DNA from 4 places in the Mesorhizobium sp. M8A.F.Ca.ET.165.01.1.1 genome. Region 1 is predicted to be linked to each of the others. Evidence: riboswitches for the same ligand, from Rfam matches in the RefSeq annotation. Region 1 holds a riboswitch; each other region holds the start of a gene.
What was found. A riboswitch is a leader RNA that binds a small molecule or an ion and turns the genes downstream of it on or off. The one in region 1 is predicted to bind thiamine pyrophosphate.

Region 2: linked by a shared signal. The riboswitch ahead of EN808_RS20255 (YkoF family thiamine/hydroxymethylpyrimidine-binding protein) and the one ahead of thiB (thiamine ABC transporter substrate binding subunit) in region 1 are both predicted to bind thiamine pyrophosphate.
Region 3: linked by a shared signal. The riboswitch ahead of thiC (phosphomethylpyrimidine synthase ThiC) and the one ahead of thiB (thiamine ABC transporter substrate binding subunit) in region 1 are both predicted to bind thiamine pyrophosphate.
Region 4: linked by a shared signal. The riboswitch ahead of thiC (phosphomethylpyrimidine synthase ThiC) and the one ahead of thiB (thiamine ABC transporter substrate binding subunit) in region 1 are both predicted to bind thiamine pyrophosphate.

What each region holds. Positions count from the first base shown of each region.
Region 1 is NZ_SRTH01000012.1:65,554-73,192, forward strand. Features, by position in the region: gene EN808_RS25905 (ABC-F family ATP-binding cassette domain-containing protein) at 1-836, opposite strand, end outside; gene EN808_RS25910 (thiamine diphosphokinase) at 838-1,482, opposite strand; TPP riboswitch at 1,569-1,683, shown strand; gene thiB (thiamine ABC transporter substrate binding subunit) at 1,727-2,725, shown strand; gene thiP (thiamine/thiamine pyrophosphate ABC transporter permease) at 2,950-4,569, shown strand; gene thiQ (thiamine ABC transporter ATP-binding protein) at 4,562-5,338, shown strand; gene EN808_RS25935 (M48 family metalloprotease) at 5,571-7,040, shown strand; gene EN808_RS25940 (RNA polymerase factor sigma-32) at 7,056-7,639, opposite strand, start outside.
Region 2 is NZ_SRTH01000007.1:156,633-164,271, forward strand. Features, by position in the region: gene EN808_RS20245 (ABC transporter ATP-binding protein) at 1-705, opposite strand, end outside; gene EN808_RS20250 (ABC transporter permease) at 702-1,520, opposite strand; gene EN808_RS20255 (YkoF family thiamine/hydroxymethylpyrimidine-binding protein) at 1,560-2,168, opposite strand; TPP riboswitch at 2,159-2,272, opposite strand; gene EN808_RS20265 (formyltransferase family protein) at 2,586-3,401, opposite strand; gene msrA (peptide-methionine (S)-S-oxide reductase MsrA) at 3,972-4,490, opposite strand; gene EN808_RS20275 (glycosyltransferase family 39 protein) at 4,667-6,235, opposite strand; gene EN808_RS20280 (hypothetical protein) at 6,413-7,120, shown strand; gene EN808_RS20285 (GNAT family N-acetyltransferase) at 7,300-7,639, opposite strand, start outside.
Region 3 is NZ_SRTH01000015.1:166,675-174,313, forward strand. Features, by position in the region: gene thiC (phosphomethylpyrimidine synthase ThiC) at 1-1,221, opposite strand, end outside; TPP riboswitch at 1,327-1,443, opposite strand; gene panD (aspartate 1-decarboxylase) at 1,552-2,004, opposite strand; partial or broken gene EN808_RS37230 (biotin synthase) at 2,120-2,221, opposite strand; gene nadC (carboxylating nicotinate-nucleotide diphosphorylase) at 2,370-3,236, opposite strand; gene EN808_RS29070 (L-aspartate oxidase) at 3,236-4,777, opposite strand; gene nadA (quinolinate synthase NadA) at 4,774-5,748, opposite strand; gene EN808_RS29080 (hypothetical protein) at 5,808-6,773, opposite strand; gene EN808_RS29085 (toll/interleukin-1 receptor domain-containing protein) at 6,981-7,639, shown strand, end outside.
Region 4 is NZ_SRTH01000006.1:275,535-283,173, reverse strand. Features, by position in the region: gene EN808_RS19260 (DUF433 domain-containing protein) at 1-343, opposite strand, end outside; partial or broken gene EN808_RS37040 (SMC-Scp complex subunit ScpB) at 877-1,399, opposite strand; gene EN808_RS37800 (hypothetical protein) at 2,298-2,759, shown strand; gene EN808_RS19245 (hypothetical protein) at 3,422-3,649, shown strand; TPP riboswitch at 3,771-3,887, shown strand; gene thiC (phosphomethylpyrimidine synthase ThiC) at 3,991-5,826, shown strand; gene thiO (glycine oxidase ThiO) at 5,823-6,824, shown strand; gene thiS (sulfur carrier protein ThiS) at 6,793-6,993, shown strand; gene EN808_RS19225 (thiazole synthase) at 6,995-7,639, shown strand, end outside.

The DNA.
Region 1 (7,639 bases):
CCGGATTCGGCCGCGTCGCTGGCCACCATTGTCGCGGTGCCCTCGGCGCCGCGATGGCCGCGAAAGCGCTGGCGCATGGTCTGCAGTTCGCCGAGACGTCGCATGTTGCGCTTGCGCCGTGCCGTCACGCCGTAGCGCAGCCAGTGCTCCTCGCGCACGATCTGGCGGCCGAGCTTGTGCTGCTCGCGCTCTTCCTCCTCCAGCACGAGGTCGCGCCATTCCTCGAAATGGCCAAAGCCCTTGTCCAACCGGCGGGTCTGGCCACGGTCGAGCCAGACGGTGGCACGCGACACACGCTCGAGGAACCGGCGGTCGTGCGAGATCACGATGAGCGCCGAGGAAGTCCGGACGAGCTCCTCTTCCAGCCATTCGATCACCGACAGATCAAGATGATTAGTCGGCTCATCAAGGAGCAGGATGTCGGGCTCCGGCGCCATGACGCGGGCAAGGGCGGCGCGCCTGGCCTCGCCGCCGGACAGGTCTGCCGGCCGCTCCTCGCCCGACAGGCCGAGATGCTCCATCAGATAGCTGGCGCGGTAGGGATCGTCGGCCGGGCCGAGCCCGGCCTCGATATAGGCCCGCACATTGGCAAAGCCGTCCATGTCGGGCATTTGCGGCAGATAGCGGACAGTCGCCGAAGGCTGGCGGAACACCTCGCCGTCCTGCGGTTCGATCAGGCCGGCGGCGATCTTGAGCAGCGTCGACTTGCCGGACCCGTTGCGGCCGACCAGCGCGATCTTGTCGCCGGCCGACGCTGTCAGGGCGGCGCCATCGAGCAGCGGCGTGCCGCCAAAAGTCAGTCTTATCCCGTCGAGATTGAGAAGGGGCGGGGCCATGTCAGCTTTCGGGCAATGGATAGGGATGGGCGAGCAGCAGCGCGCGGCCGTGGCCGAGCGCGATGTCGAGGCGGCCCTTGACCTCGTTGGAAATGGTCAGCGACGATCCGAAAGCCACCTCGACCTTGTCGAGCGGCCATTTGGCGCCGGTGACGGTCAGGCCGGAGAGTTCGGAAAAGCCGAGAATAGAAAATAGCGTGCCGTCGGCATAATCGAAGCTGGCCCTGCCGTTGAGCAAGGGGACACCCTCCTGGGCGCCGCTGGTCAAAAGCACATCCGTTCCGGCCTCGGCCAGCCGCAGGCCAAGCGCCAGATGCAGGAAGGCGTGATCGGCGCGCTTGCCGCCGAAGGCGCCCGCCAGCACAAGGCGGGTCGCTCCACGCTCCAGTGCGGCCGCGATTGCCAGTTCGCCGTCGGTCTTGTCCTTTTCCGCCGGGAAGGTTTGCCGGGGCACGGCGGCGAGATGGGCGGGCAGATCGGCCGGAACCGAATCGAAATCACCGACCCACAATTCCGGCACTAGGCCCAGTATCCGCGCATGACCGATGCCGGCGTCGGCGGCGATCACGCGCGAGCCTTCGACCTGGCGGTCGAGCCGGGGCGTGCGGAGGAGATCGCCGCCAAGCAGGATGGTGAATGTGCTCATATCCCGTCGCCTTACCAGCCCGGCACGGGAAACGGAAGGCGGCAAACTCCCACTTGCGTGTCCCACCCGCCGGGCCTATGTGTCGAAACGCTCTAACGGGGTGCCGGACGCGAATTTCGCGGACCGGCTGAGAGGCAGTCTCGCCAACCCGCTGAACCTGATCCGGTTTGTACCGGCGGAGGGATTAGACGTTTCGGACAGTCCGACGCCTCAATTCCTTTCAACGCAAACGAAGGAGGCGCCGATGCGCACGTTTTTATATTCTCTCATCGCAGCCACGGCAGTGGCCCTGTCCGGGCCGGCTTTGGCCAAGGACAAGCTCACCGTCTACACCTATGAGAGCTTCACCGCCGACTGGGGTCCGGGCCCCGTGGTGAAGAAGGAATTCGAGGCCGAATGCGGCTGCGATGTCGAATTCGTCTCGGTCGCCGACGGCGTGGCGCTGCTCAACCGCGTCAAGCTGGAAGGCGCTTCGACCAAGGCCGACATCGTGCTCGGCCTCGACACCAATCTCACCGCCGATGCCAAGGCCTCAGGCCTGTTCGCGCCGCATGGCGCGGCGAGCGATGTCAACGTGCCGGGCGGCTGGAGCGACGATACTTTTGTTCCCTTCGACTATGGCTATTTCGCCGTTGTCTACGATACGCAAAAGCTGAAGTCGCCGCCGAAAAGCTTGAAGGAGCTGGTCGAGGGCAGCGCCGACGACAAGATCGTCATCCAGGACCCGCGCACCTCGACGCCCGGTCTCGGCCTGCTGCTCTGGGTGAAGTCGGTCTATGGCGACAAGGCGCCGGAGGCCTGGGCCAAGCTCAAGACCAAGGTGCTGACCGTGACGCCGGGCTGGAGCGAGGCCTATGGCCTGTTCACCAAGGGCGAGGCGCCGATGGTGCTTTCCTACACCACCTCCCCGGCCTACCATATGGTCGCCGAGAACACCGAGCGTTACCAGGCGGCGTCTTTCGAAGAGGGCGAGTATCTGCAGATCGAGGTCGCCGGCATCACCACGACCGGAGCCAAGAACCCGCTGGCGGAAAAATTCATGGCCTTCATGACCGGACCGAAATTCCAGGACGCCATCCCCGAGACCAACTGGATGTTCCCGGCCGGCAAGACCGACAAGCCGCTCAACCCGGCCTTCGACAAACTGGTCAAGCCGACCAAGACCCTGCTGTTCAGCCCGGACGAGGTCGCGGCCAACCGCAAGGCCTGGGTGGATGAATGGCTGGCGGTGATGAGCAAGTAGTTGGCTGTATGATCCGAAGATGAATGCTCTACGGCGCCCCCCTCTGTCCTGCCGGACATCTCCCCCGCTTGGGGGGAGATTGGCTGTCATCGGCGATTTCGCCAATCGCCAACATTGCAGGAATGAGCTGGGCGCCGGAGCTGCTAATCTCCCCCCTCGTGGGGGAGATGTCCGACGGGACAGAGGGGGGCGCGAAGGAACGCGACGCACGTTAAAGGCCTTTCGTGCAACCCGCGTCTGATCCCCGCATTACCGCCGGCAGCGTAGCGCTGGCGGCGATCGCGCTCTTGATCGGCGGCGCGTTTGCCGGGCTGCTTGTCGAAGGCGCACACGACCTCTCCGGCGCCTGGGCGGCCTTCGACCCTTATCTGTTGCGCGTCGTGCGCTTCACACTCTGGCAGGCGGCCCTGTCAACGCTGCTCTCCGTCGGGCCGGCCCTGTTCGTGGCGCGGGCGCTGTCGCGGCATCCACGGTTTTTCGGCCGCGCCTTCATTCTGCAGCTCTTCGCCGTGCCGTTGGCGCTGCCGGCGATCGTCGCGGCGCTCGGCATTCTGGCGCTTTATGGCCGTGCCGGCTATTTCGCCGGCCTGTTCAACTGGGTTGGCGGCCAGGGCTGGCCGGGCATCTACGGCCTCTCCGGCATTCTCGTCGCCCATGTCTTCTTCAACCTGCCGCTGGCCACCCGCCTGTTCCTCGAGGCGCTGCAGACCATCCCCTCCGACCAGTGGCGGCTGGCGAGCCAGCTCGGCATGGCGGCGCGGCCGGCGTTCCGGTTGATCGAATGGCCAACACTGCGCGCCGCCATGCCCGGCGTCGCCGGGCTCGTCTTCATGCTCTGCATCACATCCTTCACCATCGTGCTGACGCTTGGCGGCGGGCCGGCCGCGACGACGCTCGAAGTCGGCATCTATCAGGCCTTGCGCTTCGATTTCGATCCCGCGAGGGCTGTCGCGCTGACATTGCTGCAGATCGCCTTGACCTTCATCGTGGTGCTGGCGCTGACGCGGCTCGGCGCCAATGTCGTCGGCGACACCAACCTGCCGGTCGCGCCGCGCCGCTATCTCTCCGTCAACGGCACCGAAGCCACACTGAATGCCTTGCTCATCGGATTGACGCTGCTGGTCGTCGCGGGACCGATGGCGGCGACCGTGATCGCCGGATTGAGCGCCGATCTCGACCGGCTGGCCGGCGAGACCGCTGTCCGGCAGGCGACACTCACCAGCGCCGTGCTCGGCTTCCTTTCGGCGCTGCTTTCGGTGATGCTCTCGTTGGCATTGACAATGGCGCGGCGGGCGCTGGCATCGAACCGCCGCTCCGGCCCAATGACACTGCTCGAACACGCCACCGATACCGGCGCCGGCTTTGTGCTGGTCGTGCCGCCGATCGTCGTCGGCGCCGGTTGGTTCCTTCTGTTGCGCCACGTCGGCGACGTCTTTGCCATCGCCCCGCTCATGGTCGTCACCGTCAACGCTGTCATGGCGATGCCTTTCGCGCTGCGCGCCATCCGCCCCGCCTATGATGCGGCAAGCGAGCGCCACGAACGGCTCTGCGCACAGCTCGGCATTTCCGGCTGGGCAAGGCTGAAGCTGGTCGACTGGCCGTCGCTGCGGCGGCCGCTCGCCACCGCCTTCGCCTTCGCCATGGCGCTGTCGCTTGGCGATCTCGGCGTCATCGCCCTGTTCGGCAGTGATTCCGTACAGACCTTGCCCTACCTTCTCCTGGCGCGCATGGGCAGCTACCGCACCCAGGACGCCGCCGGCCTGGCGTTGTTGCTGGGCCTTGTCTGCCTGGTACTGGTGCTGGCAGCGGACCGGCTGGGAAAGGGGATGGCCCGCGATGTCTGACGGTGCGGCTGACGGCAAAGGGGTTCCGGTGCGGCTGGACAAGGTCTCGTTCAGTTATGGCGAGGCATTGTTCGCTTTCGATGTCGAGTTCACCGCGACGCAAATCACTGCCATCATGGGGCCAAGCGGTTCGGGAAAGTCGACGCTGCTCAATCTGGTGGCCGGATTCGAGATGCCGAGATCCGGCCGCGTGCTGATCGGCGGGGGCGATGTCAGTGGTGAGCCGCCGGCCGTGCGTCCGGTGTCGATGGTGTTTCAGGAGAACAATCTTTTCGCGCATCTTTCCGTCGAGCAGAATGTCGGGCTCGGCCGTTCGCCATCGTTGCGGCTGACCGATACCGACCACGCCGATATCGCGGGCGCCCTTGCGCGCACCGGTCTTGCCGGCAAGGAGAAGCGGCTGCCGCGCGAACTTTCGGGCGGTGAGCGCCAGCGCGTCGCCCTGGCTCGCGTGCTGGTGCGTGACCGCCCGGTGCTGCTGCTCGACGAACCCTTCGCCTCGCTTGGGCCCGCCTTGCGCGACGACATGCTCGACCTGGTTGCTGGCCTTCATGCCGAGCGTGGCATGACGGTGCTGTTCGTCACGCACCAGCCGCAGGATGCCCGCCGCATCGGCCAGAAGGTGGTGTTTCTGGACAATGGCGCCATCGCCGCCACAGGCACGGCGGACGATTTCTTTTCCGGGGCTGGTCCGGAGGCGTTCCGGCGCTATATCGGTGCGGGTGCCGGGGATGCCTTATCACGAGATATTGCCCGGAAGCGGACATAATTTACGCTCAAACCGGCCCGAGGCGATGTGGCGCTTGCTTGCCATGACTGGAGTAGTGTGGCTAGGTCCGCTCGATACCGGTCCGGCACTGGCCGTGATTTGCCTACAGCATCTGCTGCCCGCCCCGAGGGGCGGGCAGCAGATGCTGTAGCAGTTTGTTTTGCGCATTGCATGATCATGCGCAAGGACCTGAAAGGAAGCCATTCTGGCGATCGGCGTTGACAGGCTACGAATGAACCCGCTGGCGCGCTTCCTGGCGCTGGCTGGCTTTGCCGTGGCGCTGGCGAGCTGCCAGATGTTCACGCCTCCGGAGGTCCAGGAATCCGGCTTCCAGCCATCCGACAAGCCGATCACGGTGGACAATGTCGCCGCCAACAACAAGCTTGCCGAACTCGCCAAGGCGCAGCATCCGCGCATCCTGGCGACCTATGGTGGCGAATATTCCGATCCCAAGCTCGAGCGCATGGTCGCCAAGGTGGTCGGCAATTTGACCGTGGTATCGGCCAACCCGACGCAGACCTATCGCATCACCATCCTCAATTCGCCCAACGTCAACGCCTTCGCGCTGCCGGGCGGCTATCTCTACATAACGCGCGGCCTCCTGGCGCTGGCCAATGATTCGTCCGAGCTCGCCGCTGTCATCGCGCATGAAATGGGACACGTCACCGCCAATCATGGCCTGCAGCGCCAGCAGTTGGAGGCCGAGGAGGGCCTGGCGACCAAGGTCGTCTCGGATGTGCTCGGCGACAGCCCGACCGCCAAGGCAGCACTGATCCGCGGCAAGCTCAGGCTGGCGCAGTTCTCGCGCAACCAGGAACTGGAGGCGGACGCCATCGGCATCAAGTCGATCGGCGAAGCCGGCTACGATCCCTATGCCGCCGGCCGATTCCTGCAGTCGATGTCGGCCTACACCGATTTCCGCTCGATCAGCGGCGCCACGGACGCCAGCCTCGACTTCCTTGCGACGCACCCCAACACGCCGCAGCGCATCGATCTGGCACAGCGCCACGCCCGCCAGTTCGGCGCGCCCGGCTTCGGCACGCGCGACCGCGATTCCTTCCTCGCCGGCATAGACGGCCTGCTTTACGGCGACACGCCGGAAGAAGGCTATGTGCGCGGCGAGACCTTCCTGCATCCGGGCCTCGGCGTGTCGTTCACGGTGCCGGACGGTTTCATCATCGACAATTCGGCGGCAGCGGTGACGGCGACCGGTCCTGGCGACATAGCGATCCGCTTCGATGGCGTTTCGATCGACAAGAACCGCGCCTTGACCGACTATATCAGAAGCGGCTGGGTGGCTGGCCTCGACGACAGCACTGTCAAGCAGGAAACCATCAACGGCAATGAGGCGGCGACCGCGCATGCCGGCGCCGAAGGCTGGCAGTTCGATATCGCGGTGATCCGCGCCGGCGGCCAGGTTTACCGATTGCTGACCGCGGCGCCCTCGGCCAGCACCTCGCTGGAAACGGTGGCGCGCTCGGTCAGCGGCTCCTTCCGCATTCTCAGTCCCGCCGAAAAGGCGGCCCTGAAGCCACTGCATATCCGTGTGCTTACGGTACAGCCGGGACAGACCATGGGCTCGCTTGCCGCGCAGATGGTGGGCGTCGACCGCAAGCTCGACCTGTTCCGCGTGCTCAACGCGTTGTCGCCGGGGGCCGCGGTTTCGGCCGGCGACAAGGTCAAGATCGTCACCGACAAGTAGCGCCCATTGCGCGAATCAGGCGGCGGTCGCCATGAATTCGGGATTCTGCTTCACCAGCGCGACCTTGAGCTTTTCCATCGCGCGGGCCTCGATCTGGCGGACGCGTTCCTTGGAAATGCCGAGCGTCTCGCCGAGTGCCTCGAGCGTGGCGCCCTCGTCGGTCAGCCGGCGTTCCTCGATGATGCGGAGTTCGCGGGCGTTGAGAGCTTGAAGCGCCTCCCTCAGCCAAAGCGAGCGGCGCGCGACGTCGATCTTGTCGCCGACAATCTCGTCGGGCAGGGGATCGTCGGAGACCAGGAAATCCATCCGCTCGGTCGCCCCCGCATCGTCGGCAAGCGGCACGTTGAGCGAGGAGTCCGGGGCGGAGAGGCGTGAATCCATCAGCGCCACATCAGCCTCGGAGACACCAAGCGCAACCGACACCTCGCGGTAGAGGGTTGTGTTGGAGAGCGGTTCGGCGCCGTTCGCGAGGCGCGCACGCAGGCGCCTGAGATTGAAGAACAGGGCCTTTTGCGCCGAACTGGTGCCGCCGCGCACGATCGACCAGTTGCGCAGGATGTAATCCTGCATCGAAGCGCGAATCCACCACGTCGCGTAGG
Region 2 (7,639 bases), on a different contig from region 1:
GAGTTCTCCGGCCCGCCGTGTGGCGGCGCTGGTCGGATCGCGCGGGCGCGGCAGTGGCACCTTGATCTCGCGCACGACACGGGCCGGCCGCGTGGACAGCACATAGATGCGGTCGGAGAGGAACACGGCTTCGCGCACGTCATGGGTGATCAGCAACGCCGTCCATCGATGGTGCCGCCACATCTGTTCGAGCCAGCGCTGCATGGCCGCGCGCGTCAGTGCATCGAGCGCGCCGAACGGCTCGTCGAGCAGCAACATGTCGCGTTCCTGCACGACAGTACGCAGCAGCGCCGCGCGCTGCCGCATGCCGCCTGAAAGCTGCGCCGGAAAATGCCGCTCGAAGCCGGCAAGCCCAAACTCGGCAAACAGCGGCGCGACACGCGTCCGCGCCGCCTTGCGGCCGAGGCCCTGCACCTCGAGCCCGAGCGTCGTGTTATCGAGGATGCGCCGCCACGGCATCAGCGCGTCCCGCTGCGGCATGAAGGCGAAATGCCTGCCATGATCGTCGAGCGGCGCGCCGTCGAAAAACATCTCACCCTCGCCATGCTCGGCGCCGGTCAGAAGCTGGAACAGCGTCGACTTGCCGGCACCCGAAGGCCCAAGGATCGAGACGAATTCGCCGGCATCCACGCGCAGCGAAATGTCGGCGAGCACTTCGAGCCCGCCAAAGGCCTTGCGCATATGCCGCAATTCGAGCCGGCTCATGCTTGCGGGCCTTTTCGGGCGGCTTGCCTGCCAGCGGCTCTTTCCCAAGGCATGGCAAGTCGTTGCAGCACCACCGTCAGCCCGAACAGGACGAGGGTAAGGGCGGCGCTGACGCCGACGGCGGCGAGCACCAGGTCGGGACGGAAATTGTTTTTGGCGTTGAGCATGTAGATGCCCAGCCCTTTGGCCGCGCCCGCATATTCGGCGAAGATGGCGCCGACGACGGCATAGGTGATGGAGATCCTGAGGCCAGCGAAGAAATAAGGCAGCGCCGAAGGCAACCGTGCCAGGATGAAGACCCGCCAGCGCCCTGCTCCCATGGCGCGCAGCATCTGCCCGATCTCGACCTCGGTAGCCTCGTAGCCCTGCACCAGGGCCACCAGCATCGGGAAGAAGGTGACCAGTGCCACCAGCATGATCTTGGGCGTCAGCCCGAAACCGAACCACAGCACCACCAATGGCGCGATGGCGACCAGCGGCAAGGTCTGGCTGACTATGAAGACAGGAAACAGCGCGCGCCGCAAAGGCTGGAAGAAGTCGACCAGCATCGACAGCGCGAAGGCGGCGCTGAGCGAACAGGCAAAACCGATCAGCGTGGCGCGGATGGTGGGAATGGCGTTGTCGAGCAGCGCGTCACGATTGAGCATCGCCTGTTCGAAGACGCGCGAGGGTGCCGGCAGAACCGTCGGCTTGATGCCGGAATGGTTTGCGTAGAGTTCCCACGCCACGAGCACCAGGCCGATCGATATCACGGCCGGCGCCGCCTGGGCGAGGAAGCCCGCGAGTTGACGCGGGTTGAACGACGATGAAGCCACGAGAGGATGACCTTGACGGCGCGCGTCGGCGCGAACGGTTCAGACGGCAGTGGGACTGTTGGCCGAAACCGTGACGTCGAGGGTTACGTGGCCGGCGCCTGGTCCGAAGCGGCAGAAGGCTTCGTCGAGCGCCGAGAAGATCGCGCCGGCATCGCCGCGCAGCTTGGTGCAGAAATTCTTGGAGCGATCGTAGACGCCGGACTGCTTCAGGAAATCGATGCAGCCATAGATCTCGTCCATGTGGTCGTCCGTGCCCATCACATAGAGCGAGAACTGCGCCGCCGCTGGCTGCCCAGTGGCGGGCGCGCCGCGCACGGCGGAAATGGCGGCTTGCTTGCGCGGGCCGAGTGGCCCGGCAGGTCCGCCAAACGTGTCGGAGCGGCAGATCGGATCGTCCGGCTCACCTGGGCAACCACGCGAAATGGTCGCCGACAGCACGCAATGCTTACCGCTGCCAGACGCAGCCACGAAAAGGTCGCGCAGCGCCGGGAATAGCACCTCGGGGGGCCCGACCAGCAAGGTCGAGATGTCGTCGGTCTCGATCCTGAGCTTGTCGCGATACGAATCGAGCGCGCCAAGCGCGCCCAGGATGACGCCGACAAAATCGTCGGCCATGAGATATAGGGAAACCTGTGCGCCTGAAAACATCGCCCGCCTCGCTCCGCTGGTATTACCCAGATCAGCTTCTAGGGTCTGTGGGCTTGCCGCCCCCGTCTCAGCCCCGACCGTACGGAGCACCCCTGTGGATGGCGGCGTTAAAGCACCATTCGATCGGTTGGGGAAGCTGTTTTTTCAGCAAGCTGCGCCAAAGCATTGCGCCAGCGCAGGCACAACCGGGTGCCGGCGCCCGGGAATTTGGCTCGATCCGGGTGCAACCAACAGCCCGACCATCACGCCGGGCGGAATGAATTCCAACGCGGACCAGAATTGCCCGACCAGCGCGCAGACGGATGCCAATGGCAGGGCGACCGCGCCGACCGTGGCCGACAAGAACTGCGGTAAGTAGTTTTCGCAGCAGGGAAAGCGCGGACGCAAGTTCCGCGCTTTCCATGCTCGTTGGTCTCACTATACGCCACGACCGGCTGGCGGTACCTCTGGCACCGATTCGCTGGCCACTTTGCCAAACACTCTTATTTCGGGGCACGGTTTTCCGGCTTTTGGCCGTGCGAATGCGGTGTGCATTTTCATCAGCCGTTTGAGCAGGCGGCCATAGGTGAGGTATCGAACCCGGCCATTGGCAAGATCGAACTCCACCCTCCCCCATCGCCTGACCGGACCTTTTCCAGTTGGCGGACCCAGTCGCGCGATCTGAAAGGCCAACCGAACCTCGCGGCCGGCAACGTCCAGATAGATACCGGGATTGCCGCCCAGGACGTGCCACAATCGGGCAACGTGCTCGATCGACATGTCGGATGAAATCGCCATGTGGTTCCGCTCAAGTCGCGCCCAGACGAAATCACCGGTTGGCTGCCGCGTCCCGGACACCAAATCCTCGCAATAGGCTGGCGCCACCTCGCGCACCAACGCGCGCATCGCGGTCGCCACGCTGTCGGCCACATCCCGCCGCGTTGCCCAGTGTGCTTCGCAGAACGGCACGTGTCCGAGGATGTCGCCGTCATCGAAATTGGCGGACATCTTGTGCAATGTCACGCCGCCATGGACGGCATGCTGGCCGTCCGCGGCCAGGCGATGGAGAGGATGCGGACCCCGGTAGTTGGGCAGCAGCGCCGGATGAAAATTAAGGCCGCCCTTGGGAAAGAGGCTGAGCAGTTGTTGCGGGATCAGGGTCGGGAAAGCGTAGCAGATCAGTACATCCGCGGCGATCTCAGGCAATTGCCGGCCAAGCTCATCCCAGTCGTAAGGCCGGCCGAATTCGATCAACTTTACCGGCGTGTTGCCGAGATAGCGCCTGAGCAGAAGCTGGCGCCTCAGCCGGCGTCGAAAATTGCCAATGCTGAAGCCTCTGGATGGGCGCTGAAAGCCAGGCACGATGATCGCGCCAATACGATTTCCCGCCTCGACCCACCCGGAAAGCAGGGGCCCGGTGTAAGCAGAAACATCCAGGATGAAAACTGCATTGAGCTGCCGGGCGCCGGCCACAGGCTCGGAAGAAATCATCTTTTCAGATCCGGCGGGGCAAGACATCGCCCGGCAATCCGAGCACCGTAACGAACCGGTCCAGTCACTACCAAAAGACCGGCCGAGCCGTCAGCCTGGTTTGGGAGAAAGCGGTCCTGCCGCGGCGACACTTGGGAGCCTTTCCCGCTTCACCAACACACGCTTCTCGTAGAGCTTCCTCATGCTCCCCCTGAAACCAATCAACCCGCGTAGTTGGTCAGCAACGCCGCGCACTGTCAACCGCCGGGCGGTGGTTAACAGCCGCTATTGATATGGCCTCGCGGCAATCGGCGGGCGCTTAAACCCACTGCCGCAAAGACTGATCCGCGAGCCTTATGAAACGGCCTTTTCACGAACCGGCAGTTTCCAACCCGGCCTGACGAAATGGCAGGTGTAGCCGTTCGGATACTTCTCCAGATAATCCTGGTGCTCGGGCTCGGCCTCCCAGAACGCTCCCGCCGGAGCGAGCTCGGTGACAACCTTGCCGGGCCACAGGCCAGAGGCATCGACATCGGCGATGGTGTCCTCCGCCACACGCTTCTGCTCCTCACTGGTGTAGTAGATTGCCGAGCGATAGCTCATGCCGACATCGTTGCCCTGGCGGTTGCGCGTCGTCGGATCGTGGATCTGGAAGAAGAATTCCAGAAGCTGGCGGAAGCTGATTTTCGCCGGATCGAAGCTGATCTCGATGGCTTCGGCATGGGTGCCATGATTGCGATAAGTGGCATTCGGCACGTCGCCGCCGCTGTAGCCGACACGCGTGGCGAGGACGCCCGGCATGCGCCGGATCAGATCCTGCATGCCCCAGAAACAGCCGCCGGCAAGCACTGCACGTTCGCTCGAAGTCGCCATGTAACGTCTCCTCAAAAGGCAATTCCGGGAAAACTGTAGCGGCGTTCCCCGGGGAATTGCGCGACAACAAATTTGGATAGTCCCATAAATGGGCATTGTCGCCTGCTTCGTCCAGTCGGACGAGCGGGCCATTCGGCTATACCGGTGAAAGGCGCCCCCTAAGGAACGGGGAAACCTTAGATGCGCGGATGCCGAGTCCGGCTGCTGGCGGCGACCGGCAGATATCGGATACCAGGCGGAATGGCCGCAAAACTGATCGCCACAGGCGGCGCCTCGCGCGACCAGTTGAAAAGAACGGTCTTGACCGGAACGTTGTCCAACCATGCCCGCAGCTGCGACGGCACGTGAGGACCCGACCAAACCATCAGCATGCCATGGTCGCGCAACCGCTGCCTCGTGATCCAGGGTGCGAACCGCATATCGAGATCGGTGAAGATCGACGGCTTGTCATAGGCGTTGAGGCCCGCCAGCATGGCAAGATTGGTATCGCCGCCGACAATGTCGAGCCGGCCGGGCACCGCGGCGTGCCACACCGCCTCGGCCTCGTCCGAGATCGGCCGCGCCGGCCAGCAGACGGCGTCCATCCGCCCGCGCACATTGCAATCCGTCCAGCGGATGGCCGCATAGGCCCCCGACATGGCCACGATGCAGATGAAGGCGCAGATCGCCAACCTTCGCATCTCGGGGGCACCGAGCCGGTGACCGAGAAAGGCGAGCGCGACGACGCCGACGAGATTGTACATCGGCGCGCCCCAGGCCTCGCCGGTGCCGGTGAACAAAGAGGCGACCATGATCAGCGTCGCCGGCCCAAGTCCCATCCAGGTGAGATAGACCAGCTTACCGCGCTCGACGGGGTCCTGCGGAGCCGACGTACGCCGCAGCAGCCCTGATATCGCCAGCACCAGGAGGAAGCCGGAAAACCCGGCCAGCTGGACACCGATATAGTAGAGGCGCGCACGGTGCTCGGTTACCCAGGCATCGCGGCCGGCGAAATAGGTCAACGGCAGGAAATCGATGCGGTAGAGTGCGATGGCCAACGGCGCGGCGACCGCGAGACAAACGGCCAGGCCAAGCCACGGCCAGGGCGTCGCCAGCCGACTGCGCGCGCGCGCGTCGGACAGCAGCCAGAGAGCGCCGAAGGCAAGCAGCAGGCCGGTGGAAAACTTGGCATAAAGCCCGACGCCCGACACCAGTCCGAGCGCCAGCCACCAGCCTGGCCCGCCACCGCGGCCGGCGCGCCACAGCAGCCAGCAGATCGCGGCCCAGAACGGCATTTGCGCATAGTCGTGATTGAATTGCGGCGTCGGCCAGCCGAAGAAATAGACCGATGGCATCAAAAGCACGGCGGCCAGCGCGCGGCGTTGTCCGAGCATGTCGCGGGCCAGCAGATAGACCAGGACGAACGTGGCCGAGATCGTCAGTTGGGCCAGCAGATATTGCGGCCAGCGGAACGATCCGGTCAGGAGATGGCTGGCCTCGAGCAGCCAGCCGGGGAGCTGCGGGTGCTTGTAGGTCAAAAGCACCCATTCGCGGCCCCACATGAAGCCTTCCACGACATCGCCGGGCGGTGCGGGATCGATGAGTGTTGGCACCACGGTCCAGCACAGCGTCTGCACCAGACACAAAAGTGCCAGCAAACCCCAGGGGTGCCGAAGCAGGGCGGACCAGAACGACGACGAGTCCAGCGCCACGGCAGGCAGCCCTGCCGGCACCCAACGATCGATGGAGTCGTCAATTCCCGCCATGCGCGGCTTAAACCACATTGCCCGGTTTGCCGAACAGCCCCAACGTCAAAGCTTACAAAAAAGTATACTTGCAGGTCATTGCTAGACCAAGATTGAGCGGGAACTTCGGCGTCCCGTTGCCCTTACCGGGCAGAACAGCCCGCACACCTGATCCCACTAGAAAATCCCGGATATTCGATGCGTCACCCGCATGCCGTCATTCACCACCGTGCGCTCGACTTCTGGCTGGCGCGCGCGGCGGTCCTCGTCATCATCTGCCTGCAGCTTCTGGTCATCAACGATCTTTCATTCGGTCCCCGCTGGCTGGCGCCGGCGCTGGAGGCCGCCCTGCTCGCGCCGCTGTCCGTGGCCACCGCCTGGACGCAGGCCGCCACCCAGAAAGCGGTCGAGGAGGAGCACTGGTATCTGGTCGGACGGTTTCGCGTCATGATCCGCCGGACGGCCCTGGTGATGACCGGCGTCGTCAGCGTCATGAATTGCGGTTCGCTGGTGCTCCTGGTGCGTGCCTTGCTGGCTGGCCATGCCGGCTCCAGCGGCCAGACGCTGCTGGTCGACGCGCTCAACATCTGGGTCACCAACGTGATCGTCTTTGCCTTGTGGTTCTGGAGCACCGACCGGGGCGGGCCGCCGACCTGCGGCCTGGTCAAACGCGCCGATGCCGATTTCCTGTTTCCGCAAATGACCCTGAATGATCGCGAAATCCGCGACTGGCTGCCTGGCTTCGTCGATTATTTCTTCCTCGCCTTCACCAACGCGACGGCATTTTCTCCGACCGACACCTTGCCGCTTTCCCGACGCGCCAAGCTTTTGATGATGGCGGAGGCGATGATCTCGCTGCTGACGATCGCGCTGGTCGCGGCCCGCGCCGTCAACATCCTGGCCTAAGGCAGGTCTACCGAAGTAACCCGGCTTTGGAGCACGCCATGCATGAAAAATCCGAAGATGCGCGTTAGGCCCAGAAACACCAATAGCCCGCCCCGGCGAACCGGAGCGGGCTATTGGTTGTGTGCGATGGCTGTCGCTAGTCCAATGGCATTGCAACACATGCGGGCAATCCGCCATCGTCAATCGGCGCCGAGATCCCGTTCAAAGACCACCTGGTCGCACAACGGAATGCCGTTCACGAGCAGGCCTTCGGGATAACCGGTCGATGGCCCGAACGCATCCCGAACGATGCGGTACATCCGAAAGCCCTGCCGCTGGTAAAATCGCAGGTTGCCGATATCGGCGCTCGCCGTCGAAACGATCAGGCGTCGGCCGCCGCACTCGCGGCAGCGGGTGATTGCCGCCGCGACAAGGGCACGCCCCAACCCCTCGCTCTGTCTTGCCGGACGCACGGCAAGGCTCTTGAGTTCGAAGACACCGCCGTCGCCTGTCTCGATGATCTGCGCATGGCCGACGACC
Region 3 (7,639 bases), on a different contig from region 1:
ACCTTCGATCATCACCTGGCAATCCTTGGCCCAGGCGATCTGCGTCAATTCGCCGAGCGTTTCCAGCTCGGCGAATTGCGCCGCATCATTGGCATCGGCGATCGAGCCCGGACGAAGGCCGTCGCCGAGCGAGAAGGATACGTCATAGGCGCGGCAGATGTCGCAGATCTCCTCGAAATGCTCATAGAGGAAGCTTTCCCGGTGATGGTGCAGGCACCATTTGGCCATGATCGAGCCACCGCGCGAGACGATGCCCGTGACCCGGTCGACGGTCAGCGGGATGTAATGCAGCCGCACACCGGCATGGATGGTGAAATAGTCGACGCCTTGTTCGGCCTGCTCGATCAGCGTGTCGCGGTACACCTCCCAGGTCAGGTCCTCGGCGATGCCGCCGACCTTCTCGAGCGCCTGGTAAAGCGGCACCGTGCCGATCGGCACCGGTGAATTGCGCAGGATCCAGTCGCGAATGTTGTGGATGTTGCGGCCGGTCGACAGGTCCATCACCGTATCGGCGCCCCAGCGGATCGCCCAGACCATTTTTTCGACCTCTTCGGCCATCGAGGAAGTGACAGCGGAATTGCCGATATTGGCGTTGATCTTGACGAGGAAATTGCGCCCGATGATCATCGGTTCGCTCTCTGGGTGGTTGATGTTGGCTGGAATGATCGCCCGCCCGTGCGCCACCTCGTCGCGTACGAATTCCGGCGTGACGAAATCGGGAATAGCCGCGCCGAAGCTTTCACCGTCGCGTTGCAGCTTGCCGCGGGCGATTTCCCGGCCGAGGTTTTCGCGGATGGCGACGAACTCCATCTCGGGCGTGATGATGCCGGCGCGCGCATAGGCAAGCTGTGTCACCGCCTTGCCGGCCCTGGCCCTTAGCGGCCGGTTGCGAATGGGAAATTCCGGCGTCAGGCGCTCACCCGTGACGAAGCCATTGTCTTCCGGCCGCACATGGCGGCCGTCATAGGCTTCGACATCGCCCCGCGCCGTGATCCATTCGTGGCGAGGCCGGGCGAGGCCCTTTTCGATGCTGGTTTCGACAGTCTGGTCGGTATAGGGGCCGGACGGATCGTAGACGGTGATGGGCGGCTCGCCCGCTGTCGGATGGACGGAGATTTCGCGCATCGGCACTTTGATGTGCGGATGGAGGACGCCGGGCTTGTGGATTTTCCGTGAGGCAGGCAGCGGTCCCGTTGAGACGGCTGGGGTTAGGGCATTCATCTTGAGGCTCCTTTGCTCATGCATTGGAGACCCAGTTCTGTGCCGGAAGGATGAAAAGACGCTTTGGTCGACCTGCTTGAAAACAGGTCTTCGGGCGTAAACTCCCGCAAAGCGCTTGCACCGTCCCTACGCCAGTATGAACTGGATCAGGTTCAACGGGTCACTGCGCCGCGATAGCCAGCAGTATCTCAGCCCCTTGCCGGGACTCCCCTGGTGAATGTTTTCGAATTGACCGAGCCGACACTGCTTTGTCAAGCGCATTTCCACCTGCGGCGGTGATCGGCGACTAATGAAACCCCGCGCAAAGCACGGGCAAATCTCGAGAGGAAGTCACGCGCCGGAGACCAGCGCAGGAATGGCCAAAGGCTCATTCGCCTCGTCAAGGATCGAGAAACTGTAACGCCCATGTGCGTCAAGATCGACGGAGTAGCTCAGGCGATCGAGTATGTGATTGTCCTGGTCGAAGGTGATGATCCGCGGCTTCAACGAGGTGATATTCGCTTCGTCCAGGTATATGGAGTTGCAAACAATGATCTGGTCGTCTGGCTGGCAGGTGCGGGCAGCCGCACCATTGAGGATGCAGCATCGTGAGCCGCGCTCGCCGAAAATGACATAGGTCGAAATCCGCGCACCGGAATTCTTGTTCCAAATCTCCACAAATTCCATCGGCAGGATCCCGGCTGCTTCGCAGTGGTCAGGGTCCAGCGTTATCGATCCATGGTAGTTGAGGTTCGCTTCGGTGACGTAGATGCCGTGCAGCTTGCCAGCGACTAGTTTTCGCAATGGTCCTGTTTCCTATCATCATGGATGAATCGTCCCGCCATCCTCTGGGTGGCCGGGTTACCCCGCTAGATTCCGACGACGACGGCGCCGCCGCTGAGACCAGCGCCCGCCGCCGCCTGTTGGGATCGAAATTCCGGCGGTGAACGGTTTGCGCTTGAAACAGCAGGTCGTTGAAAGGCGCGTCATGCAGCGCCCGAGCAGCTTCCACGGTCCACATCCGGTGGCCGTCGAAGGATTGAGCTTCACGCATGGTTTTTCCGAAATCGCTGCGTGCATTTCCATCCTGTTCCCCTTGCATTGGGCGACCTAGGCACCTTTGAACTTGGCGGGCTGGGTCGAAAAAGCGTCCGGTCGACCGCCGATTGTCAGGCCCGACGGACAAATTTCGCGGAGTCGAGCCCGATATCGAGGATTGGCGCGCTGTGGGTCAACCAGCCGATGGAGATCAGGTCGACACCGGTCGCGGAGACGGCTGGAGCCGTCGCCGGCGTTATCCTGCCCGACGCCTCGGTAATCGCCTGGCCGGCAACCATCGCCACTGCTTGGCGCAATTCGTCGACAGACATGTTGTCGAGCAGGACGGCGTCTGGGGCGAGGGCCATAGCCTCTTCTAACTGGGCTAGCGTATCGACCTCGACTTCGATCTTGACTAGGTGGCCGACGCTGCATCGCGCGCGCTCGATTGCCATGCGAATTCCGCCAGCGATGGCGATGTGGTTGTCCTTAATCAGGATGGCGTCGTCGAGACCGAAACGATGATTGGAGCCGCCACCGGCGCGCACGGCATATTTTTCGACCGCTCGCAATCCAGGCGTCGTCTTGCGCGTGCAGACGATTCTTGCGCCGTGGCCGCGGACCGCCGCGACGATCAATGCCGTCGCGGTGGCGATACCGCTCAGATGGCACAGAAAATTGAGCGCCGTCCGTTCCGCGGTGAGTATGGCCCGGGCCGGACCGCTGACCGATGCGATGGTCTCACCTTGCGCGATGTTGCTGCCGTCCGCTCGCTCCACTGTCATCTCGACATCCTGGTCGATCAACCTGAAAGCGAGCATCGCCAGGTCGAGACCGGCTATAGTTCCGGCCTCGCGCGCAGTCAGCACCGTTGTCGCATGATGGTCCTTCGGTACGATGGCATCAGTGGTCAAATCACCGGCCTTGCCAAGGTCCTCGAGCAGAGCTGCCCGCACCAGAGGCTCGAGCATGATCGTTGGAAGGGGGGATAGGTTCATCAAGCGACGCTTTCGAGCATTGGAGAGTTGCCGAGTTCCCGCGCCGCAAACATGGCCGCGTCGAGCCTGATTTCGGAGCGGCGGGCGACGGCCGCTTGATGGGGAAAGTCGTTCCGGTAGTGAGCGCCACGGCTTTCGCGGCGCAGCAAGGCGGCAACCGCGATCATCAGCCCTACGGCGGCGGGATCGGACGCTGTGTCGTGCCGATGCAACAGCAGCAACAAGGCGCGCGCAGCCTCTTTCAAACCTTCGCCATCCCGCGTGACGCCAAGGGCATGTGACAGGAGAGGGCGCACAGGCCTCGGATCCGGCGCGGGCAGGTTAGCTGCCATCGCTGGCTTCCCACCGCCGTCCGGTGCACCAGCGACGCTTTCGGCAACCCAGCGCGCGCAAACGACGGCCTCGGTCAGCGAGTTGCTGGCGAGCCGGTTGGCGCCGTGCAGCCCGGTCGACGCGACTTCGCCGCATGCCCAAAGTCCAGGAACCGATGTTCGCCCGGCCAGATCCACGGCGACACCACCCATGTGGTAATGCTGGGCCGGCCGGATGGGAATGAGGTCTCGCGCCGGATCGATGCCGGCCTTGCCGCAGGCTGATGCGATTGTCAGAAATTGCTGCGCGAACATCGTGCCTGGCTTCTCGCGGACGTCGAGGAAGACGCGATGGCCGTCGGCAAGATGTCGCCAGACGGCGCGCGCGACGATGTCGCGCGGTGCGAGTTCCGCCCCGAGCAGGCCATCGAGGAAGCGCCGCCCTGTTTCGTCGACGATTGTTGCACCTTCTCCGCGAACCGCCTCGCTGATGAGCGGCATCGGACGGCCGGGCCCGTCAAGCGCGGTCGGGTGGAACTGAATGAACTCCAGATCGGCAAGGACGGCACCCGCGCGCGCCGCAAGCGCCAGACCCTGTCCGCAGCTGCCCAGTGGGTTGGTTGAGTCGCGGAACAGGCCGCCGATTCCGCCCGTGGCGAGAACGGCCCGTCCCGTGGCAAAGAACACCGGACCTGTCGGACCGCTCGCCACAACACCGGCGATTCTGCCGTCCTCGACGGCCAGCCGGCGTGCTTCGACTCCTTCCACGACAAGAACCGAAGGCGTGGAGCGCACGGCCGCGATCAGGGCGCGCATCACCTCCCTTCCGCTGCCGTCACCTCCGGCATGAACGATGCGCCGCCTGCTATGCGCGGCTTCCAGCCCGAGACGCAGAACTCCTGCAGATGTGCGATCGAAGCGAGCCCCAAGGCGCGTCAGATCCTCGATCGCCGCGGGCGCGGCGTACACGATGCGCCTTGCTGTATCTGCATCGCAAAGGCCGTCCCCTGCGGCGAGCGTGTCGGCAAGATGGAGCGCCGGTTCATCATCGCCGCCCAGGCTGGCGGCCAGCCCGCCCTGCGCCCACGCACTCGACGCCTCCGCGCCAAGCGGCGATCTCGACAGGAGCAGCACCGGCTCAGGCGCCATGTGCAGCGCGGTCATCAGCCCGGCTATGCCGCCGCCGATGATGACCGGCCGGCGGGCGAGATCGCGAACGTCCATGCTCATACCGCCAGCATCCGCTCGACGGCCAGCCGCGCACGCCCTGCAATCTCCGATTCGATGGTTACGACATGGCGGTTCTGTTCGAGCGCAGTACGGATGTTGGCGAGCGTTATCCGCTTCATGTGCGGGCAGAGGTTGCAAGGCCGGATGAACTCGACTTCGGGATGCTCCACCGCAACGTTGTCGCTCATCGAACATTCGGTCATCAGCACGACCCGCGCTGGCTTTTGTCTTCCGACATAGTCGGACATGGCGGCCGTCGAGCCGGAGAAGTCCGCTTTCGCGACCACTTCGGGCGGGCACTCCGGATGCGCGAGCACGGTCACGCCCGGATGACTTTCGCGCAACTCCCTGATGTCGGCCGGCGTGAAGCGCTCATGCACCTCGCAATGCCCTTTCCAGGCGATGATCTTCACCGCGGTCTGGGCGGCGATGTTCCGGGCGAGATATTCATCCGGCAGCATGATCACCTGCGGAACGCCGAGCGCCTCCACGACGGCTTTGGCGTTACCGGACGTACAGCAGATATCGGACTCGGCTTTCACTTCGGCCGAAGTGTTGACATAGGTGACGACCGGGACGCCCGGATAGCGCTGTCTCAGCAGGCGAATGTCCTCGGCGGTAATCGAATCCGCCAGCGAACAGCCTGCTCGCAGATCAGGAATGAGCACCGTCTTTTGCGGGTTGAGCAGCTTCGCCGTTTCGGCCATGAAATGCACGCCAGCCAGCACAATGACATCCGCTTCGACCGCCATCGCCTTGCGGGCAAGCGCCAGGCTGTCGCCGACGATGTCGGCAACGCAGTGGAAGATCTCAGGCGTCTGGTAGTTGTGCGCCAGGATAACGGCATTGCGCCGCCGTTTCAGATCGAGGATGGCTTCGATATCATCGGCGAATGCCGGCCACTCGATTGACGGAATGACTTGCCGCACGCGGTCGTACAGCGCGGCCGTGCGCGCGGAAGTGACAGGCATAGCCAATTATTCTCCAAATGAGTATAACTGACATATACTTACCTTGAGTATAAGAAATGTCAACCGCGTGAGAGTGGCAATTTCGTCCCTGCGACGGTTCGCTCCACCAAGACCGTTTGGCGAAAGCGGAAGCGCTTCGCTGGGCGCCCCCCGGTGTCGGACATCGTCTCGCCTGTCTCCTCGACCAGATCCTGCTCTTCGATCAGACGCCGAAAGTTCGGCTTGTGAACGAGCCTGCCAGCCAGAGCCTCCACGGTTCGCTGCAGCTGCAGCAATGTGAACGTTGCTGGCATCAACTCGAAGACGACGGGGCGGTACTTGATCTTGGTCCGCAGTCTGGACATTCCCGTTGCCAGAATACGCCGGTGATCTGCGATCATCGGAAGGCCAGGGATGGACGGCGGATTGCCGTTGTCCCGTCCGCGTGTGGCCTCGGCCACCAGCGCGGCTTCGTAGAGCAGCTCGTATCTCTGCAGGACGAGTTCCTCATTCCAGTCGCGATCATCCAGACCGAAAGCATATGCCACGCGCTGCCGGCGGTCGCGGTGTATGCTTGGGTCTTCCGCGTCGTCGGACCACGCCGAAAGACGCGGCAGGACGATGTCAGGCAGGATAGAAGGCACGCCGGCGCGGTGATCTTCCCATGGAAAATAGTCGTACCATCCGTGCCAGCCATGTGTTTGCGAATGTTCTGCCTGCTCTTCCCGCGTCAGGCCAAGATAGCTGATCGAGATCTGCACGCGCTCGTCGTCGGTCCGGTCGCGGTCGGCGAAGGTGTAGAGTTGTTCAATATAGCCCAGTTGATGACCGGTCTGCCGCTCCACCCACGCTCGCAGACCCGACTGCAAGGAGCGATGGCCGAGCTCAAAAAGCCCGGATGGCAAAGCCTGAGCCTGCTCGATGGTGAGGACGCGTGGCTTACCGTCGGTCACCGCGATGACAACGGCGATCAGGTCCGCGCTGACGGCATGGCTCTGACTGTTCCTTTGAGCCTGCTTTGTCACCTGGGTTGTGTTGTCTTGCATCTGGGCTGTGATGGAATTCCGATGTGAAGGCACTAAAATGGGCAAGTCGAGCGAAAAGTGAACTGCCGCACGCCGCCCGTCAATGTTCGTCAATAACGGGGTGTAGAACCTCGATCCACCCCGTTCGTATAGACTTTTCCAGTCCGCAGACTAACCATCCGAGACATTCAACGCCTCGAATTTGCCGGCACCAGCCAGGAAATGGAAATGACCGATTTCTTTATCAGCTATACCGGCTCGGACAAAGAATGGGCCGAATGGATAGCCTTCATCCTCGAAGAGGCGGGTTTCACTACTATCCTCCAGGCTTGGGATTTCCGCCCGGGCAGCAACTTCGTCCTCGAGATGCAGGAAGCTTCCAGCGCCGCAGAACGAACGATCATGGTGCTCTCGCCCGACTACCTGAAGTCCGGCATGGCGGCGGCCGAATGGGCCAGTGCATTCGCGCGGGATCCTCAAGGACTTAACCGGCGCGTTGTGCCTGTCATGGTCCACAACTGCAAACCAGAAGGATTGCTGACGGCCATTGTCCAGATCCGCATAGTCGGTATGGACGAGGTAGTGGCGAGACAGGCGATCCTGAATGGCGTCGACATGAAGCGGGCAAAGCCCTCAAACCGCCCTAGCTTTCCTGGTGCTCCATTGGCCCCGGAGCACAAGGATTTCCCAGGCGTGGAGTCTGCGCCTGCGAGGTCAGTCCGGGACTTGCTGCCCAGGCTGCACGCAACGGCGACCGATGCGGACCGTCGCAGGTTTGCCAAAGGCGCCTTCGCCGCCATCCGCAAAACTTTCGAGGACAATCTCAAACAAGCCGCTGAGGAGAATGACCGCGTCGACTTCACCTCACCGATGCCACGGCTACGGAT
Region 4 (7,639 bases), on a different contig from region 1:
CAAGATCCACGATGCGCGCTTTGAGCTGTTTACGTGCCTCGGCGACGTCGACGATCAGCAGGTCGTCGGCCCTTACGGTCTTGGCCCTTGGGGCAGCTTTGATTTCCTCGAACAGGCGGTAGCGACGATCAGCGGGCAATGTCGCACCCACGCCATACCAAAGCTTGAGCCGCAGCAAATCCTCGCCGGTCAATGCCCGTCGGACGACCCCACCGATGCGCCGAGCAGTGCTTGGCACAGTATCGACAATGCGTTTGTCGATCGCATTGTGCACGGCCTTGATTCCTATCCCGCTGACGGCGGCTGCCTCTGCGGGGGTGTAGATGCGAGCAAGTGTGCCCATTATTCTTCTCCTTATAAAGAATAATATAGGCCGTTTGACCCCCTCCGTAAAGGCACGCGTCTTTGGAATCACGGCGGTTAGCAAAGGCGGTGGTGAGCCGAGAGGCCTCACAAACCCTTGGGGCTCGAGATGGCAGACTCGGCGCAGTATAATTGCGCTAACTATCGAATTTGCAGTTGGCGACAAACGACACACGAGTTCGTCGCGGACTTTTAACTCTGCGAAGGCGCGTCTTCGAGCGCTTTGAAACCCTACACCCATCTGCAGGCCATCTGTATCAAGCTTTGGACCAAAACCGTTTCCATCGCTCACGAGCGTTCTCTCTGGGGGTCTCAAGTGGGGCTTGCCCATGGCCACGAATTTTTGGGCGACAGCGGTGCAGAGGCCGCATACCGCTGCCTGCTTGACGTCGCTGACCGTGTCCATGTCCGAAATTTGCCTACAAATTTCGGACGCCCTTGGGCGCGCTAGATTCGCTATGGAAAGCTGGAAGCACTCGCAAGCCCGGTGGCCACAGCGTCTGCAGCGCCAAGCTATTCCTCCGTATCCAAACCCGCATCCTCATGGCCACTAGCCAACTCTGGCATAATTTCACCAGCAAGCAGCTCATCTCTGCTCAGCAGCCCGGCATCCTCGAGCGCCTCGCAGTCCGGGAGATCGCGAAGCGTGTCGAGGCCGAACTCGAGCAGGACGCTTTTGTCGTCACATAGGTGTAGGGAGCGCCGGGCGTCGGACTGCGCGGGTTCGACGCGATCAGGCCGGTGCCGCAGATGGCCGATCAGGTCGCGACTGATTACTTCCCGAAAACCGACGACAATTCGGCGCGGGTAATCGGCTGGAAGTGCCGATGCACATCAGCATCAGCACGTCCGACCACGTCAGGTCCACGGCACGCCCGCTGCTTCCGCAGGCGCGGATGGCATCGGCATAGGCCGGCCGTGTCAGGTGCTTCCAGCCGCCGGCGACAGCGACGAGGTCATAGGGCCGTCCGCGCAGCTCTCGGATGTCGTCGATGAGAAGGTCACGGGCGAGCTCGCGGGAGAGACTGCACCGCAAGCGCGTCCCGCGCGCGCGAACTGCTCGATCAACTGATCTCAGACGACGACGAATCTCGTCCAGATTCCAAAAGCGGTGGCCGCAGCGGCGCTTTGCGGGCTCGCGTTACCACAGATCGCAGAACTGTGATCTCGCCTTGTGCCCGAGACCGCAATCTGGGCTCGCGACGAAGCATATCGCTTGCGATCATCAAAGGACGCGTCGACGCCGTCGGTTGCCTTTTCCACCGCCGCCTCACACATCGTGTTGGGGCTGAAGAGCTACCTGCAAATCCTCGCAACGGGCGCGGCCGCATCCTTGATTTTACAAATTGACACGTCTTGGTTTTTAGAAAATGCCACGTGCGATGATGGCGCCAAAAAAAAATGTCACGCGAGATGATCATGCCTGAGGTAAATGGTCCGCCAAAGTTGGGAAAGGTATACCGGTTGAATGGTGGATAGGTACGCCGGATAAAAAGGGCTTCGGGTTCCGGAAGACGAACTAATCGACGGATAGGCGCTGCTCGTGAGGGAAACTGCATGCGCATTACGGTTATGACCATCCAGGGATGTCGGATATGATCTTGAATAGTGACATTGCAGGCCAAAGAGCGGCCGAGAAGCTAGCAGAGGGCCTGAAATCGCAGGGCAAGCAGCAATACGAAGAAAGGTCGAGGGAACGCGAACGAGATGTGTCTCGTTAGGTCGCACGTTGCACCAGGGGTGCGTCGGAAGGCACTCCGCCGTGTCCTGAAGAGGTAGCCTGCACTTGAGAATAGCCACGGTGGTACCTTATTTTCGGCTGTGAAGCACACGAGACCCGCGACGTGAGACCCAGTTGCTCAATACCCAGTTGCTGGGTGAGCGTGCATGACTGCCAACGGAAGGTCTTGCACGCACCCTCGCGATCTTGAGCAATGGTCGCCATGACTTTCTTCTTGCAGGCTTTTGAGTGGCCCAGCCTGCAATCACCAGACCCCACCGACTCTAAAGAGCGTGGCAGACGGGATAGTCGAGGTTGCCCGGCACAATTACGCTCAAGGCTTGCGCCGCCCAGAGGACACGCTGAAAAGGCAGCATGGGCGCGCAAGCACGCCATTCACGAGAGGTTCGACATGAAGACTATGCAAGAAAAAGACATTCCGGCATTCGTGCAAGCAGTTGTGGAGGCCGGCTGCAACATTTGCGCGATTGGCAACTTGGGATATGTCTTTGGCGATGCTGATTTGACGCCGGCGCAACGGAGGTCCGTCGAGCCACAGCTGCGCAGGATTGCTGAGATCTACGGCGAACGCGATCATCTCATGGACGAGATAGCTGTATATCTGCGGTCGATCGGACGCCATGTCGAGGTTGAGCCGAAGACAGGTGTTTCCTGATGGCCGCGATCGATCGCGTTCCGTAGTCGCCATTTCTATTGGGTAACGAGCAGCCGTCTTCCAACCTCTGAAACAAAAAAGAGGTGACCCCCAAAGGCCGCTCTCGAGACCGCAAGTCTGAGCCGCTAACGCATTGCGATAACCAGGCTGTCCGAACTGGGCGTCGATGCCTTCCTCGACCAGGTCGCGGTAGGCGGCGATCTCATCTACCGCATGCATAGCCAAGCCAGAGAAGTTTTCGGCAGCGGAATTCTCGGTCGCTTCCCCTTTTATGACTAGAGGGTGCGGCCGATCCGGCCGCGACGATCTCGCAGGGATTGCCATATACGGCAACACGAACACCGGCGGATCAATACTCGGATAATGGCGGCCGGCTATGTAGCGATCGATCGCGCACCAACATATCAATGCAATAGCTTAGTTGCTTTCAAAGGCGGGTCTCTACGAACTGCAAGCAAGCTAAACGATTGCGTCAACTCTTCCTCGCAGAGCGAAAACTCCGCGCCCACGCGATTTCTCTGCTGGAACAGCGGCACATCCTCAGCGCCAGGACACGGCCGCCGCCGTCGGGTTTTACGAAGCCGGTGATTGCATAAGTTGCCCGCAAGATATCATTGGTATCGGGAACGCCGCCGATGCCGCATCCTGAATAGAGCGGCCGCTTGCACCTGCCAGCCCGACGACCAGATCATATCTGCAACTCCATCTACCTGGACGTGGTGCAAATCACCTCGCTGAAGCCGCAAATCGTCGCCTTCGACCAGGATAACCACATCCGTGACCGCCTGAGCTACTCGGTCGATCTCGACGCACATGGCCGATACAGTTTTTCCATCCTTCACGAAGCGAATGAGACTTTGGCCATTCCAGCCCTGGTCTACGGGGCGTGACTTGTCCCCGATGCATGCGCGAGCTCTCCGCTCGGCCGGCCGCCGGACGTCGCCACCGGCCGAAGGCGCCCGAAGGCGCCCGAAGGCGCTTGACAAAGCAGCACCGGCCCATTCAACTTGAGGCATTCACCAGGGGAGTCCCGGTAAGGGGCTGAGATACTGCTGGCTTTCGCGGCGCAGTGACCCGTTGAACCTGATCCAGTTCATACTGGCGTAGGGACGGTGCAAGCGCTTTGCGGGAGTTTACGCCCGAGGTCCTGCTGCAGCAGGTCTACAGAAGCGTCTTTTCATCCTTCCGGCACAGAACTGGGTCTCCAATGCATGAGCAAAGGAGCCTCACGATGAATGCCCTCACCCCCGCCGTGTCGACGGGACCACTGCCCGCCTCGCGGAAAATCCACAAGCCCGGCGTCCTCTACCCGCAGATCAGGGTGCCGATGCGCGAGATTTCCGTCCATCCGACGGCCGGCGAACCGCCCGTCACCGTCTACGATCCGTCCGGCCCCTACACCGATCCATCAGTCCAAACCAGCATCGAAAAAGGCCTTGCCCGGCTTCGCCACGAATGGGTCACGGCGCGTTGCGATGTCGAAGCCTATGACGGGCGCCACGTCCGGCCGGAAGACAATGGATTCGCCACCGGCGAGCGCCTGACACCGGAATTTCCGATACGCAATCGGCCGCTCAAGGCCAAGCAGGGCAAGGCGGTGACCCAACTTGCCTATGCGCGCGCCGGCATCATCACGCCAGAAATGGAGTTCGTAGCCATCCGCGAGAATCTCGGCCGCGAGGTGATGCGCGGCAAGCTGCAACGCGACGGCGAAGCCTTCGGCGCGGCGATCCCAGATTTCGTCACACCCGAATTCGTGCGCGACGAGGTGGCGCGCGGACGCGCAATCATTCCCGCCAACATCAATCATCCCGAGAGCGAACCGATGATCATCGGGCGAAATTTCCTGGTGAAGATCAACGCCAACATCGGTAACTCGGCTGTCACATCGTCGATGGCCGAAGAGGTCGAAAAGATGGTGTGGGCGATCCGCTGGGGCGCCGATACGGTGATGGACCTGTCGACCGGCCGCAACATCCACAACATCCGCGACTGGATCGTGCGCAATGCACCGGTGCCGATCGGCACGGTGCCGCTCTATCAGGCGCTCGAAAAGGTCGGCGGCATCGCCGAGGACCTCAACTGGGAGGTCTATCGCGACACGCTGATCGAGCAGGCCGAGCAAGGCGTCGACTATTTCACCATCCACGCCGGCGTGCGGCTGCACTACATACCGCTGACCGTCGACCGGGTCACGGGCATCGTCTCGCGCGGCGGCTCGATCATGGCCAAATGGTGCCTGCACCATCACCGGGAGAGCTTCCTCTACGAGCATTTCGAGGAGATCTGCGACATCGCCAGAGCCTATGACGTTTCCTTCTCGCTCGGCGACGGCCTTCGTCCCGGTTCAATCGCCGATGCGAACGACGCGGCGCAATTCGCCGAACTGGAAACACTTGGAGAACTCACCAAGATTGCCTGGGCAAAGGACTGCCAGGTGATGATCGAAGGCCCGGGCCATGTCCCCATGCACAAGATCAGGCAGAACATGGACAAGCAGCTCGCAGTGTGCGGTGAGGCGCCGTTCTACACGTTGGGGCCGCTGACGACCGACATCGCGCCGGGCTATGACCACATCACCTCAGGGATAGGTGCCGCCATGATAGGCTGGTTCGGCACCGCAATGCTTTGCTACGTCACGCCGAAAGAGCATCTCGGCCTTCCCGACCGCAACGACGTCAAGATTGGGGTGATCACTTACAAGATAGCCGCCCATGCAGCCGATCTGGCGAAGGGCCATCCGGCAGCGAAAACCAGGGATGATGCCCTTTCGCGCGCGCGCTTCGAGTTCCGCTGGGAGGACCAGTTCAACCTGTCGCTCGACCCCGAAACCGCACGGTCCTTCCACGACCAGACCTTGCCCAAGGAGGCGCACAAGCTGGCACATTTCTGTTCGATGTGCGGGCCGAAATTCTGCTCCATGCGTATCTCCCACGACATCCGCGCCGAAGCCCAGAAGGAAGGCATGGCGGCGATGGCGGCGAAATACCGCGAGGGCGGCGATCTCTACATGCCGGCTGACGAGACCGGCGTAGCGCTCATGCCAGAGGCGCCGGAGCCATCATGAGGGTGTTGGTCAAAGGGGCCGGCGTCGCCGGCCTCACCGCCGCCTTCGAACTCGCCGCCCGCGGCGCGACGGTCACAGTCGCTGAGATCCGGCAGACCCTTGGCGGCAATGCCTCGTGGTTCGCCGGCGGCATGCTGGCGCCATGGTGCGAGCGTGAAAGCGCCGAGCAGCCGGTGCTGGATCTCGGACGCGTCGCCGCCGACTGGTGGGATGCGGCACTGCCGGATCAGGTGACACGGGCCGGAACACTGGTCGTGGCCATGCCGCGAGATGCCGGTGAGCTTGACCGGTTCGCCAGTCGCACGTGGGGGCATCGGCGTGTCGACGGAGATGAAATCGCGTTCCTGGAGCCCGACCTTGCCGGCCGCTTTCGCCGCGGGCTGCTGTTCCCCGACGAAGCCCATCTCGACCCGCGCCGGGCGATGGCGGCACTCCATGACAGGTTGTCGGCCATGGGTGTCGAATTCCAGTTCGATGTCGATATCAGGCGGATTTCCGGTTTCGATCGTTGGATCGACTGCACGGGAATGGCAGCAGCCGATGACAGGCTGCGCGGCGTTCGCGGCGAAATGCTGATCCTGCGCGCGCCTGATATCTCGCTGTCTCGCCCGGTCAGGCTGCTGCATCCGCGCTTTCCACTCTATGCGGTGCCGCGCGCCGACCACCGTTTCATGATCGGCGCGACAATGGTTGAAAGCCAGTCCGCCGGTCCGGTGACGGCACGTTCGATGATGGAGCAGCTGAGTGCCGCCTATGCCCTCCACCCGGCCTTTGGCGAGGCCGAGATCGTCGAAACCGGTGTCGGCGTTCGTCCGGCCTTTGCCGACAATCTGCCGCGGGTCGAAACGAACGGCGGGATCATCGCGATCAACGGGCTTTATCGACACGGTTTTCTCCTCGCCCCCGCCATGGCGCGCCAGGCCGCCGACCTGGTTTTCAGCCAGGACAGAACCAAGGAGCTTGCTCATGAAACTGACCGTCAACGGCGAAGCGCGTGAGGTTGCCACCGCCACCACGCTAGCCGAATTGCTTGCCGCGCTCGACTATGAGGGCGACTGGCTCGCCACCGCCGTCAACAGCGACCTGGTGCACAAAGCCAGCCGGACGGCGTTCTGCTTGAACGAAGGCGACCGGATTGAAATCCTCTCGCCCATGCAGGGAGGCTAGCATGTTCGACCTTCTGGGGACGACGCTTCAATCCCGCCTGCTGCTCGGCACGGCTCAATATCCTTCGCCGGCCGTCCTTGCCGATGCAGTCAGGGCGTCGGGCACGTCGGTGGTGACCGTCTCTTTGCGGCGTGAGATGGCGGGCGGCAGGGCCGGCGAAAAATTCTGGTCGCTGATCCGCTCGCTCGGCACGAGAATCCTGCCCAACACGGCCGGCTGCCACTCCGTCAAGGAAGCGGTCACCACCGCGAGCATGGCGCGCGAGGTCTTCGGCACGACCTGGATCAAACTCGAAGTGATCGGCAACCACGACACGCTGCAGCCGGACGTGTTCGGCCTGGTCGAAGCCGCCCGTATCCTGTGCGAGGACGGCTTTGCGGTATTCCCCTATACCACCGACGATCTCGTCGTCGCCGAGCGGCTGCTGGAAGCGGGCTGCAAGGTCCTGATGCCGTGGTGCGCACCGATCGGTTCCGCCTTGGGACCGGTCAACATGACGGCGCTGCGCTCGATTCGCGGACATTTCCCAGGCGTCCCCCTGATCGTGGATGCGGGGCTGGGACGGCCGTCGCACGCTGCCACCGTCATGGAACTCGGCTTTGACGCCGTGCTGCTGAATACGGCGGTCGCCAGGGCGGCCGATCCC